Regions from separate parts of the Shewanella psychromarinicola genome, predicted to be linked through region 2. Evidence: riboswitches for the same ligand, from Rfam matches in the RefSeq annotation. Region 2 holds a riboswitch; the other holds the start of a gene.

Region 1 (5,513 bases), 220 kb from region 2:
CCCTATATTGCTCAGTAACATGGTGCGCGAGTACTGGATATAGTGCCTATCAGATAAAGTGTTCATACGCCCTCCGCAGATAAATTCACTTGCGGTAACGACCGTGTAAGCTGTAGCCATTTGTGATGCAAGGCTAGATAAGCCTTGGCGGGATCTACAGCAGTGGTCACAGCCCTGACAACCGCAGCATCACCCACCCCTGTCTTAGCAATTAACGCAAGGTTACTGAGATTGATTCCGCCAATCGCTACGGTTGGATAATGACGCGAAAATAAGCTGACATAACGAGTCAGCTTATTGACCCCTTGGGGGGCTGATGGCATTTTTTTAGTGGTGGTGGCAAAAATATGCCCGAGGGCAATATAGGATGGTGAATACTGGTGGGCTAACAAGGCTTCAAAATAACTGTGACTGGATAAGCCTAATGCAAGTCCACCATCGGCAATCGCGCTTAAATCTGCACTTGCCATGTCTTCTTGACCTAAGTGAACCCCAAAAGCACCGTGTTTAAGCGCTAATTGCCAATGGTCATTGATAAATAACTGAGCATGAAACTCGCGACCCAGTTTAATCGCAGTGATGATATTGTTTTCCAGTGGTAATCGCGGCTGACAGTCTGCATCTGGATCGAGCTTAGTGCGATATTGGATTGTCTTGCAACCTACTACTAGCAGTTGTTTTAGGATATTAAGATCATCAACAACGGGATAAATACCTAACGGTTGAAGCAAGCCTGTAAAGCCATTATGCGCCGCGCGCTTAACCGTAAAAGCTTGAGCTAGATTGCCTGATGTGATTAAGTTGATTAACGGCATAACCTCTAGATCATCGGGCCAACCCGTTCGGGCTAACACACCAGCACCTTGCCCAGGACAGAAGCCTAATGCTAAGCCTTTACTGACATAAGCTTTTGCCAATACGATAGCGTCATGCACCACCAAATCATGGGCGATAAAGCATGCAATAGCAGATGATAATGTACAACCACTGCCATGATTATTGCTCAAGGTTATCCGCGGACTGGTTAATGTAAATGATGCATTATCGTGGGCAATACTGGCGCCCTTTACGGCTTTACTCACATAAATATCTATCGCAAATTGGTGCTGCCACAGGGCATCACCTCCTTTGGCGAGTACATGGCAGTTAAAGCTATCTGATAACCACTTAGCGTTGTTGATCATCTGCTGTTGCAAAGTGCTAACGGTGTTTATTTCAATAGATGATCTATTAGATGACTCAACAGGCGGTTCAACATCTATCTCATCAGTTCGATGTTGTGCCAAAACGGAATGACGACATAAGCGGCGTAATTCATGTTGATTAGGGGTTAATAAGTCAATTAAGCCAATAAGAGGACTAAAATCGAGATCCATAGGATTAAAGCTAGCACCACTGCTGGCGACCATCACAGGATCAAGTATCACAAACGGCCTAATCTTTCGCGTCATTCGCATTTGAGTCAAACACTCCGCCAATAGGTCTACCTGAGCTTGGGATGCCAACAGTCCGATTTTAATCGCAACTGGCGGTAAGTCAGCCAGTAAACTCGCAAATTGTGCCAATAGCATAGGTTCAGAAACAGGCTCAACCAGGCTTACACTAACGGAGTTTTGCGCGGTTAAGGTGGTTATCACGCTACACCCGTGACACGATAAATCCTGCATGGTTAATAAATCAGCTTGAATACCAGCCCCACCACCACTGTCTGAACCGGCTATAGTCCAAACAATAGGTGGTGTTGGCGTTATGTATTCACTGACAAGCGTCGTTGAATTCATAGTGATTATTCAACCTCAGCCGTTAAGTCGATATCGGCTTTTACAACCGGTTTAACCTCATGATAAATCGCCGATCCAGCGGCTTTAAATTCCGCCGACTTTTGCGCCATCGCCTCAGTTTGGCTCAAGGTTTGAGTTTGATCTGAATGTTGATCTAGAGGGTGGCTTTGATAAGCGCTAGCTGAAGCAACTTCAATCTTAAGCGCTTGTGCTTGCTCAAGATTAGCGGCATATTCGCGCACTTCATGGGTGATTTTCATTGAGCAAAATTTGGGTCCACACATCGAACAAAAATGGGCCACTTTAGCTGACTCTTGCGGTAATGATTCATCGTGATAAGCCCGTGCGGTATCAGGATCAAGACCTAAGTTATATTGGTCTTCCCAGCGAAATTCAAAACGTGCTTTTGATAAGGCGTTATCTCGCACTTGAGCCCCAGGATGTCCCTTAGCCACATCTGCCGCATGGGCAGCAATTTTATACGCGATGAGTCCTTGCTTTACATCATCTTTATTAGGTAAACCCAGGTGCTCTTTGGGGGTGACATAACACAACATTGCCACGCCGTACCAGGCCATCATGGCAGCACCAATCCCCGAGGTGAAATGATCATAACCAGGAGCAATATCGGTGGTTTGTGGGCCTAAGGTATAAAATGGCGCTTCGTCACAATGGGCTAATTGTTTTTCCATATTGACTTTAATCAGCTGCATCGGCACATGACCAGGGCCTTCAATAATCGTTTGCACGTCATATTGCCATGCAATTTTAACTAACTCACCTAGGGTTGCTAATTCTGCAAATTGGGCTTCATCATTGGCATCGGCAATAGAGCCGGGGCGCATGCCATCGCCTAATGACAACGACACATCATATTGAGCACAAATTTGGCAAATATCGCGAAAATGTTCATATAAGAAACTTTCTTTATGGTGGCTTAAACACCACTTAGCCATAATAGAACCGCCACGCGACACAATACCGGTTAAGCGTTTAGCCGTCATCGGCACATAACGCAATAACACGCCGGCGTGGATAGTAAAATAATCCACTCCCTGCTCAGCTTGTTCAATTAAGGTATCTCTAAACACTGACCAATTAAGATCTTCAGCAACCCCATTAACCTTTTCTAATGCTTGATAAATGGGGACTGTGCCAATAGGCACTGGAGAATTACGAATAAGCCATTCACGCGTTTCATGAATATAGCGCCCTGTCGATAAGTCCATTACCGTATCTGCGCCCCAACGAGTGGACCACACCAGTTTTTCAACTTCTTCTTCAATTGAAGATGTCACTGCTGAATTGCCAATATTGGCATTCACTTTAACCAAAAAGTTACGCCCAATAATCATAGGTTCAGTTTCTGGGTGATTAATATTAAGCGGAATAATCGCTCGACCTCGAGCCACTTCATCGCGAACAAATTCAGGGGTAATTAACTGGCCGATATGCGCGCCAAAAGCTTCCCCAGGTGCTTTTTGAGTCAGTACACTGTCTGTAACCTCACTGCGAGCCATGTTTTCACGAATGGCAATATACTCCATTTCTGGGGTGATAATGCCTTGGCGAGCATAGTGCATTTGGGTCACACATTTGCCTGTTTTAGCGCGTTTCGGGGCAACAAGAGCATCAAAACGTAAATGGTCTACACCATCGTCGGCGAGTCTTTGCTGCGTAAAACCAGAACTTGCTGCGGATAATTGTTCGGTGTCAGCACGTTCATCAATCCAAGCTTGGCGAATTTTAGCCAAACCTTGGCAGACGTTGATATTGGCTCGGGGATCAGAATAAGCACCGGCACAGTCGTACACCATAATAGGCGGATTAGCTTGCTTGATGGGCTCGGCATCGCTGCCACCCATCACGGTATCAGATTGATTAACTTGGCGCATAGCAACATTAATGTCCGCGCGGCTGCCGGGTAAATAGACTTTTTCAGAATTAGGGTGTTGTAACGGTTTAAGGGTATCTATAAATTGTTGAGCGTTAGCTCGAGTTTGACGACGGTTTGGATTTGACATTAGCAACCTCATTATTAAGAGTAGAGTTGCTTGTCTGGAGAGGTGTTGATAGCAGCAGTGAACAATACAAACGCTATTGTTCACGTTAATAATCATATGTAAAAAATAGTAAAATAATAACCTAACAGGATATCAAAACCGATAAATAGACCCGGGATTAAGCATCACTTATTCTGTTGTTAATACTTTATTTATCTTCCTCAATAATCATGATTATTACGCTTGTTTCCTTCGCAGGTTCTAGCCTGATCAGGTTCAACGGATCCCGAATAAACGGTCTCAGCCATAATGGCACTCCGACAAGATGTCCGCCAGTATAAGCAAGCTTGTATCAAAATAACAAGACCTTAATGTGTAAATAGTACCAATATCATCACTTATCGGCGTAGTGGATAGCCTGACTCATGTGTCATTAAAATATTAACTCATCCTATGACGCAAGTTTAAACAAAGGTGCGACAATATGCCGCATTTATTAAGTTTATTAGCAGGTTATAATTTTTTCAAATCTCATATGTACCATTAATAGCATTCATCAATGGTACATATCCTTGACCGAAAAAGGTGATCGTTTTGACAAAATCGACTGAGCAAACACTTAATGTATTAAGCAATACTCCTTGGCTTTACTCATCAATCGCATTGGCGATCAGTGTTGCCATTACGCCACAAGTGATAGCTAAGCAGTACACTGCACAAGATAGCTCTCGCATTGAACACGTCACGGTACACGGACAACAAACTGCACATAAAGACCTGTTAGGCTCAGCAGAAAATCTACTCAAAAAACAAGGCGTCGATTTTTCACAAGCCGGTGGCGTATCAGCCTTACCTATTTTAAATGGCATGATGGGCGATCGCATTAAGATACTTATTGATGGCAGCGACATTACCGCATCATGTGCCAATCACATGAATCCGCCGCTCTCCTATGTGTCTGCAAATCAAATCAGTTCTGCGCAGGTGGTCGCGGGGGTATCTCCTGTCAGTGCTGGCGGCGATAATATTGCCGGTGTGATAAAAATCAGTAGCTTAAATCCCATTTTTGCGAATAGCGATACGGTCACATGGCACAGCGGTAATGTGGCTGCAGGTTATCGCAGCGCTAGCGACGCCTTTTTAGCTGGTGTCAATGCGACCCTAGCAAGCAAAGAACTCAGTGTTAGTTATCAAGGCTCATTTGAAGATGCAAACAGCTATACCGATGGTCATGGCGATAAAGTATTAGACACGCTATACCAATCACAAAATCATGCCTTAACCGCAGCTTGGCAAGACGATAGCCAACAAATTGCCATTAAACTCACACATCAGCATATTCCTTATCAAGGTTTTGCCAACCAATATATGGACATGACTAACAATGACAGTTATGGCGCTTTAGCCCGCTATCAATTGCAACTCGATAACGAAGGTCTGTTCACGTCCCAAGTCAATTGGCACAGTGTTGAACATGAAATGGGATTTTTTACTGACGAAAAAATCGGCATGATGCCAATGGAAACCACAGGTAAAGATTACAGCTACCAACTGCATTGGCTATTACCCATAAGTTCAGACAGTACCTTGCTGATTGGGCAAGAATATTATGTTTATCAACTTGATGATACTTGGCCTGCTATTAATGGTTCTACCATGATGGGGCCCAATGATTATATCAATATTAATGACGGCAAGCGTCAACGCGCAGCTCTTTATGGTGAATGGC
Region 2 (5,513 bases):
CCACGTCGGCGTTTCATAACCTAGACGTGCGTTATAAATGGTATAGGCTTCTGACTGGGACTCATTGCTGTCCGAATAATAAAACTGGCTTTTACCACTGGCATTAACGTTGGCGAACCAACCAGAGTCAGCGACATACGTCATGCCCGCACTGTAAGTGACATTAGGAGAATGGGCCAGTTCACGACCCGACAAATCAATGGTAGAACCGTATTTATCACTGTATTGATATTGGCCATATTCGGTTTCCAACCAACCAAAGCTACCATAAAATTCAATATTTTCAGTTAAGTACCATTTTGCATCAAGCTCTGCGCCGTAGTTTTTTGAACTGCCAGCGTTTTCGGTAAAAAGAATAAATCGCTGCGGGCTATCAGGGTCTTGTAAAGACGCAGCCACTTGTTGATCTTGGCGATCCATATAAAATAGCGCCACTGTAGAATCGACTTCACCGTCAAACCAACTCGACTTTAAACCCACTTCATAGTTATATAGGATCTCAGTATCGAACTCTTTCTTGTCAGACAATTGGGCAGGTAATGTCATATTAAATCCACCCGCTTTATAACCCCGGGCGATACGAACATAGGCATTATGATCCGCATTAATAACTTTTGATAATGCAATATGGCCCCCCCACATATCTTCTGACGGGGCAAAACCATCCTTATTACTGTCACTGTAATCACTATCACGACGCTCTAATCGTAATCCTGTAGACAATAAATAATCATCGCCTAAATGACTGTCTAACTGACCAAATACTGCATAGTTGGTCGCATCGTAACTTGACTGCAGCACTTCATCTGGATAAGTGTTGTATTCTGAATATAAGTCATTATCTTCTTTCAAATTCATCGCATACACACCCACTAACCAGTCGGTGCTATCTGCCCAAATTCGTCCGCCATTTTTTGACGATAGACGAAACTCTTGAGTTAAGGTTTTGCGGTCACCCTCTTTATCCCAGGTATAATCATAAACACAAGGTTCGGTACCATTAACGACACCATCGGCATCATAAGCCGTACAAGCTTTACTTGCCCAATAATCGGAATTAGCCCAATCGCCATCATAACCATTATGGTGGTTGGTTTGCGCGAATGAGGTTAACGAGGTGAAGTCAAATGTTTGCACACCAGTATAAATAAACTTAATCCCAGCCCCTGTGGTTTTTTGGGTATCGATACCGGGTTGGTCGGTTAAGGTGTTGCTGCGATTATTATCCAATGTCCACACATCATAGCCATTATCAAAATTTGCATGTAACAAGGTTAAATCAACTTGCAGATCGTCAGTAGCATACCAACGTAATTTAGCTCTGGCAGTTAACTCGTCACGTTCATTGGTATCGTCGCGATTAAGATAAAGGTTGTCACGGTAGCCGTTTTGGTTATGTTGCTCTAACGATACTCGATAGAGCAATTTGCCTGAATCATTTAGCGGACCGGAGCTGAAACCAGAAAGAGTAGCAAGATTATCATCACCTAAGCTGACTTTTGCACCATGCTCAAACGATTCAGTGGGGTCATTGCTTTTTAAGTAAATTAATCCGGCTAACGCGTTGGCACCATATTGGGTGCCTTGTGGACCACGTAAGACTTCCACCTGCTGCATGTCGTACATGCTCGACACCATACCAAGGCCAGATAAGTCGATGTCATCGACCACAAAACCAACTGATGAGTTAGGTGCGCCTTGATATTGTTCTTGCTCACCAACGCCGCGAATTTGAAAATATTTAGGACGAGAGCTGCCGCCGGACCAATTAAAGTTAGCGATAGAGTTAAGCACATCTTCGAAATGTTGTGCGCCTTCATCTTCAAGTTGTTGAGCGTCAATGACGGTCACGCTAGAGGGCATTTTATCAAGACTGATATTACTAAAATCAGCATTAACAATAATGACTTCCATTTTTTCATATTCGGGGGTGACGCTTTCGATATCAGCAGTTTTAGCCATAACAATCGGCGAGCTTAACGCTGCAAAAACAGCTAATGCTATGGGTGTCTGGTGTAACGTAGTAGGATTTATCGTGAACATAGGACCTCAAATGATTATTTTGAGATCCGGCAAGAGTAGAGAATAAGAGGTGCACCTAACGATAGTGTGGCCCATTCCTACGCCGGTATAAGCCGGATCAGGTTCTAAGGGTTTGTCATACAGACATCTCAGTTCAGGTTTTACTGAACACCCCTTGGCGATCACGATTATAAACTAACTCCTGTATGATTACACTCGCAAAAATACAATTTGATAACGTAACGATGCAATTTATTAACTACCAGGCTTGGTCACATCACGTAAACCTCTTCAATAACGTCGCGATGATATTAATAAGAGAAGGTTTCACGCACATAAATCTCAAATCGTGTCGCTTGCGCATTGGGGGCAACCGCACTGACTTGTAACTGCTGCTTGCCATGTAATTTAATCGACTTCCAACTGCTTGCTTCATCTTCAACCGTCAATCCACTGGCATCAAACCAAGTGAATTTATATTGTAGGCGCAAGTCAGTACTCGATTGACTTTGAATTAAGGCTGAAGCTTTAATTAAATCAGCGATCATAATAGCTGAAATATCCACCACAGCGACCTCATTAGCAAACGATGAGTTATCAACCCTCACTTGCCCCGCAGAATCCACTGCGATGCCCGCGGTATTATGCGCGCAGGCACTCAATAGCAATGTTGTCGCGATAAACCATAATGAAGCTAGTTTCATACAATATCCCTCTCAAAACCGATGCAATTAAAGCCGTGGCTTAATAAAGATTTAAGGCATGGCTAATCCAATAAAAAATGAGCTCGTGCTGTGGCAATAAGTTGCTTTCGGTTGGTTTGCCAGCAGTTCATGCTTACATTTGCCACCCGACGACCTTGACGGGTAATTTTACATTCAGCAAAGGTATCTTGATGCAAACCTGCGCGTAAATAATCAATTGAGAAATCGACAATTTTAGGTACTTTCTTGGCCTGCATAAACACCATCAACTGTACAATCGCCGACATTTCCATAAACCCAGCAATGACGCCGCCATGAATAGCGGGCAAAATAGGATTGCCAATATTGTCATCTTTGGCCGGTAGCCTAAATACCATTTCATCACCAAAACGGGCCACAGACATACCAATAAATTGAGAATAAGGCACTTTTTCAAGTAGATAACTATAGTCGTTCAGTTCAATGGCGCGTTTCACCACATCTTGAACATCTAAACACGCCGGTGTACTTTCGTTGGTTTGATCAATCATGATTTAACCTCAGGTAAATTCCCCATTAACGCTTGGCGAAACGCTTCACCGACCATTTCAGGACTGATGCGCATAAATGAACCCACAGCATGAGCGATAGGTTCATCAATACTGTCTTGATAAGCAATCGCACGGGTAAAAGCCACAGTGGATGAGAGCCGGTAACATTCAGCAAAGGCATAAACCGATTTATGAGGTTCAGCAGGTTTCATGTAATCCACCCGTAAATCCAACGTCGGTGACAATTCTAACGATTGGTATTTTTTCAATATGGCGCACACAACTGCAGTGCCGCATGCGGTATCAATGAGTGTGGTGATCACTCCGCCATGGATAACCCCAGTATCTGGATAACCAATAATATCTTCGCTATAAGGCAACTCAATCTGCACATGATGCTCGCTGGCTTCTTGCACGGTTAATCCTAAACGACGACATTGAGCTAATTGGTTTACAAAACGCCTTGCGACTTCGGTTAACGGAAAAAAATCACTGTTAATTTTCATTATCCACAACTCAGCATTGGGCCTAATGGTTTACCACCCAAAAGATGCATATGAATATGATAAACCTCTTGGCCACCATGTTTGTTGCAATTCATGATTAACCGATAACCGTCTTGTGCAATCCCCGCTTCATCGGCAAGTTTGGATGCAACCGTTATCATCCGCCCTAATGCTTTTTCATCAGAGGCTTTAACCTCATTAGTGGTGCTGATTAAATGGTTAGGAATGATGAGAATATGGGTCGGTGCTTGCGGTGCAATATCCCGAAATGCAGTGACTAACTCATCTTGATATAAAATATCAGCTGGAATTTCACGTCGAATAATTTTGCTAAAGATGGTTTCTTCGGCCATTTGGGTGCCCTCATTAAATAACTGCATTGTTGCTATTGATAATACTATCAACTCTTTGATCTATCACTCCAGTAAAAACTAGGTTTATAGCCAATCTTTTACTCAAAATGCGATTCGTTTGCTTAACGTCAGCATTTTTGGCAGCATTGTAGATTATAGCTCAATCGTTTTGATTGTGACTCACCTACTCATTCGGAATTCTTTATGCATTACCATATTCATGCGATCGATCCCAAAGCACACCTATTTGAAGTCACCCTAACGCTAACATGCGCAAACCCATTTCAAGTTTTCTATTTACCGGCATGGTTACCTGGCAGCTACATGATCCGAGATTTTGCTAAAAATATCATTAACATCGATGCCAAAGAAAACCAACTACCGCTGAGTGTCACTCAATTAGATAAGCAAACTTGGCAATTAAACAACCAAGGTAGTGATATTAGCTTATGTTACCAAATCTACGCTTGGGATTTATCCGTTAGAACGGCTCATCTTGACACCAACCACGGTTTCTTTAATGGCAGCAGTGTGTTTTTAGCGGCAAAAGGGCTTGAGCCACAACCCCATAGCGTCACTATTGCTAAGCCGGCACTCACAGAATTGGCTCATTGGACTCTGGCCACCAGCATGACCAGAACCACAGGTGATCAATTTGGCTTTGGTGATTTTAGCGCACAAAACTATGATGACTTAATCGATCATCCAGTTGAAATGGGCGAACTCACCATCGAGACATTTTTCGCAGCAGGTGTTCCCCACGATATCGTATTAAGTGGTAAACACCGAGCCAACATGGCCCGTTTAGCCAAAGATCTTAGCGCTATTTGTGAATACGAAATCAATCTGTTTGGCACTCCAGCGCCCTTTAAACGCTATGTGTTTATGACCACTGTGTTGGATAATGGTTTTGGTGGCTTAGAACATAAAGCGTCAACTGCGCTAATGTGTTCCCGTAATGATTTACCACAGTCATTAGATGCGCCAGTAGATAAAGGCTACCGCACTTATTTATCACTGTGCAGCCATGAATACTTCCACTCATGGAATGTCAAACGCATTAAACCAGCTGAATTTACCCCGTTTGATTTATCCCAAGAGTCTTACACTGAACAGTTATGGGCTTATGAGGGCATTACTTCATATTACGATGATTTAATCACCTTTAAGTCTCACTGTATTGATCAAGCCGGTTACCTTACCCTGCTTAGCCAAATTATGACCCGCGTATATCGAGGTCAAGGTCGTTTTAAGCAAACCTTAAAGCAATCAAGTTTTAATGCATGGACCAAGTTTTATAAACAAGATGAAAATGCCGCCAATGCCATTGTCAGCTATTACACCAAAGGCGCGCTCTTTGGGTTGTTTTTAGATTTAACCATTCGCACTGAAACTCAG

What was found. Region 2 has a riboswitch for thiamine pyrophosphate ahead of EGC80_RS14020 (TonB-dependent receptor). Riboswitches for the same ligand answer to the same signal wherever they lie in the genome.
Region 1: another riboswitch for thiamine pyrophosphate. It lies ahead of thiC (phosphomethylpyrimidine synthase ThiC); the one in region 2 lies ahead of EGC80_RS14020 (TonB-dependent receptor).

Annotation. Positions count from the first base shown of each region.
Region 1 is NZ_CP034073.1:3,406,054-3,411,566, reverse strand. Features, by position in the region: gene EGC80_RS14980 (HesA/MoeB/ThiF family protein) at 1-66, opposite strand, end outside; gene EGC80_RS14975 (bifunctional hydroxymethylpyrimidine kinase/phosphomethylpyrimidine kinase) at 63-1,781, opposite strand; gene thiC (phosphomethylpyrimidine synthase ThiC) at 1,787-3,805, opposite strand; TPP riboswitch at 4,015-4,114, opposite strand; gene EGC80_RS14965 (TonB-dependent receptor) at 4,379-5,513, shown strand, end outside.
Region 2 is NZ_CP034073.1:3,184,734-3,190,246, reverse strand. Features, by position in the region: gene EGC80_RS14020 (TonB-dependent receptor) at 1-2,043, opposite strand, end outside; TPP riboswitch at 2,101-2,208, opposite strand; gene EGC80_RS14015 (YcfL family protein) at 2,334-2,726, opposite strand; gene EGC80_RS14010 (PaaI family thioesterase) at 2,789-3,256, opposite strand; gene EGC80_RS14005 (PaaI family thioesterase) at 3,253-3,762, opposite strand; gene hinT (purine nucleoside phosphoramidase) at 3,762-4,115, opposite strand; gene EGC80_RS13995 (M61 family metallopeptidase) at 4,320-5,513, shown strand, end outside.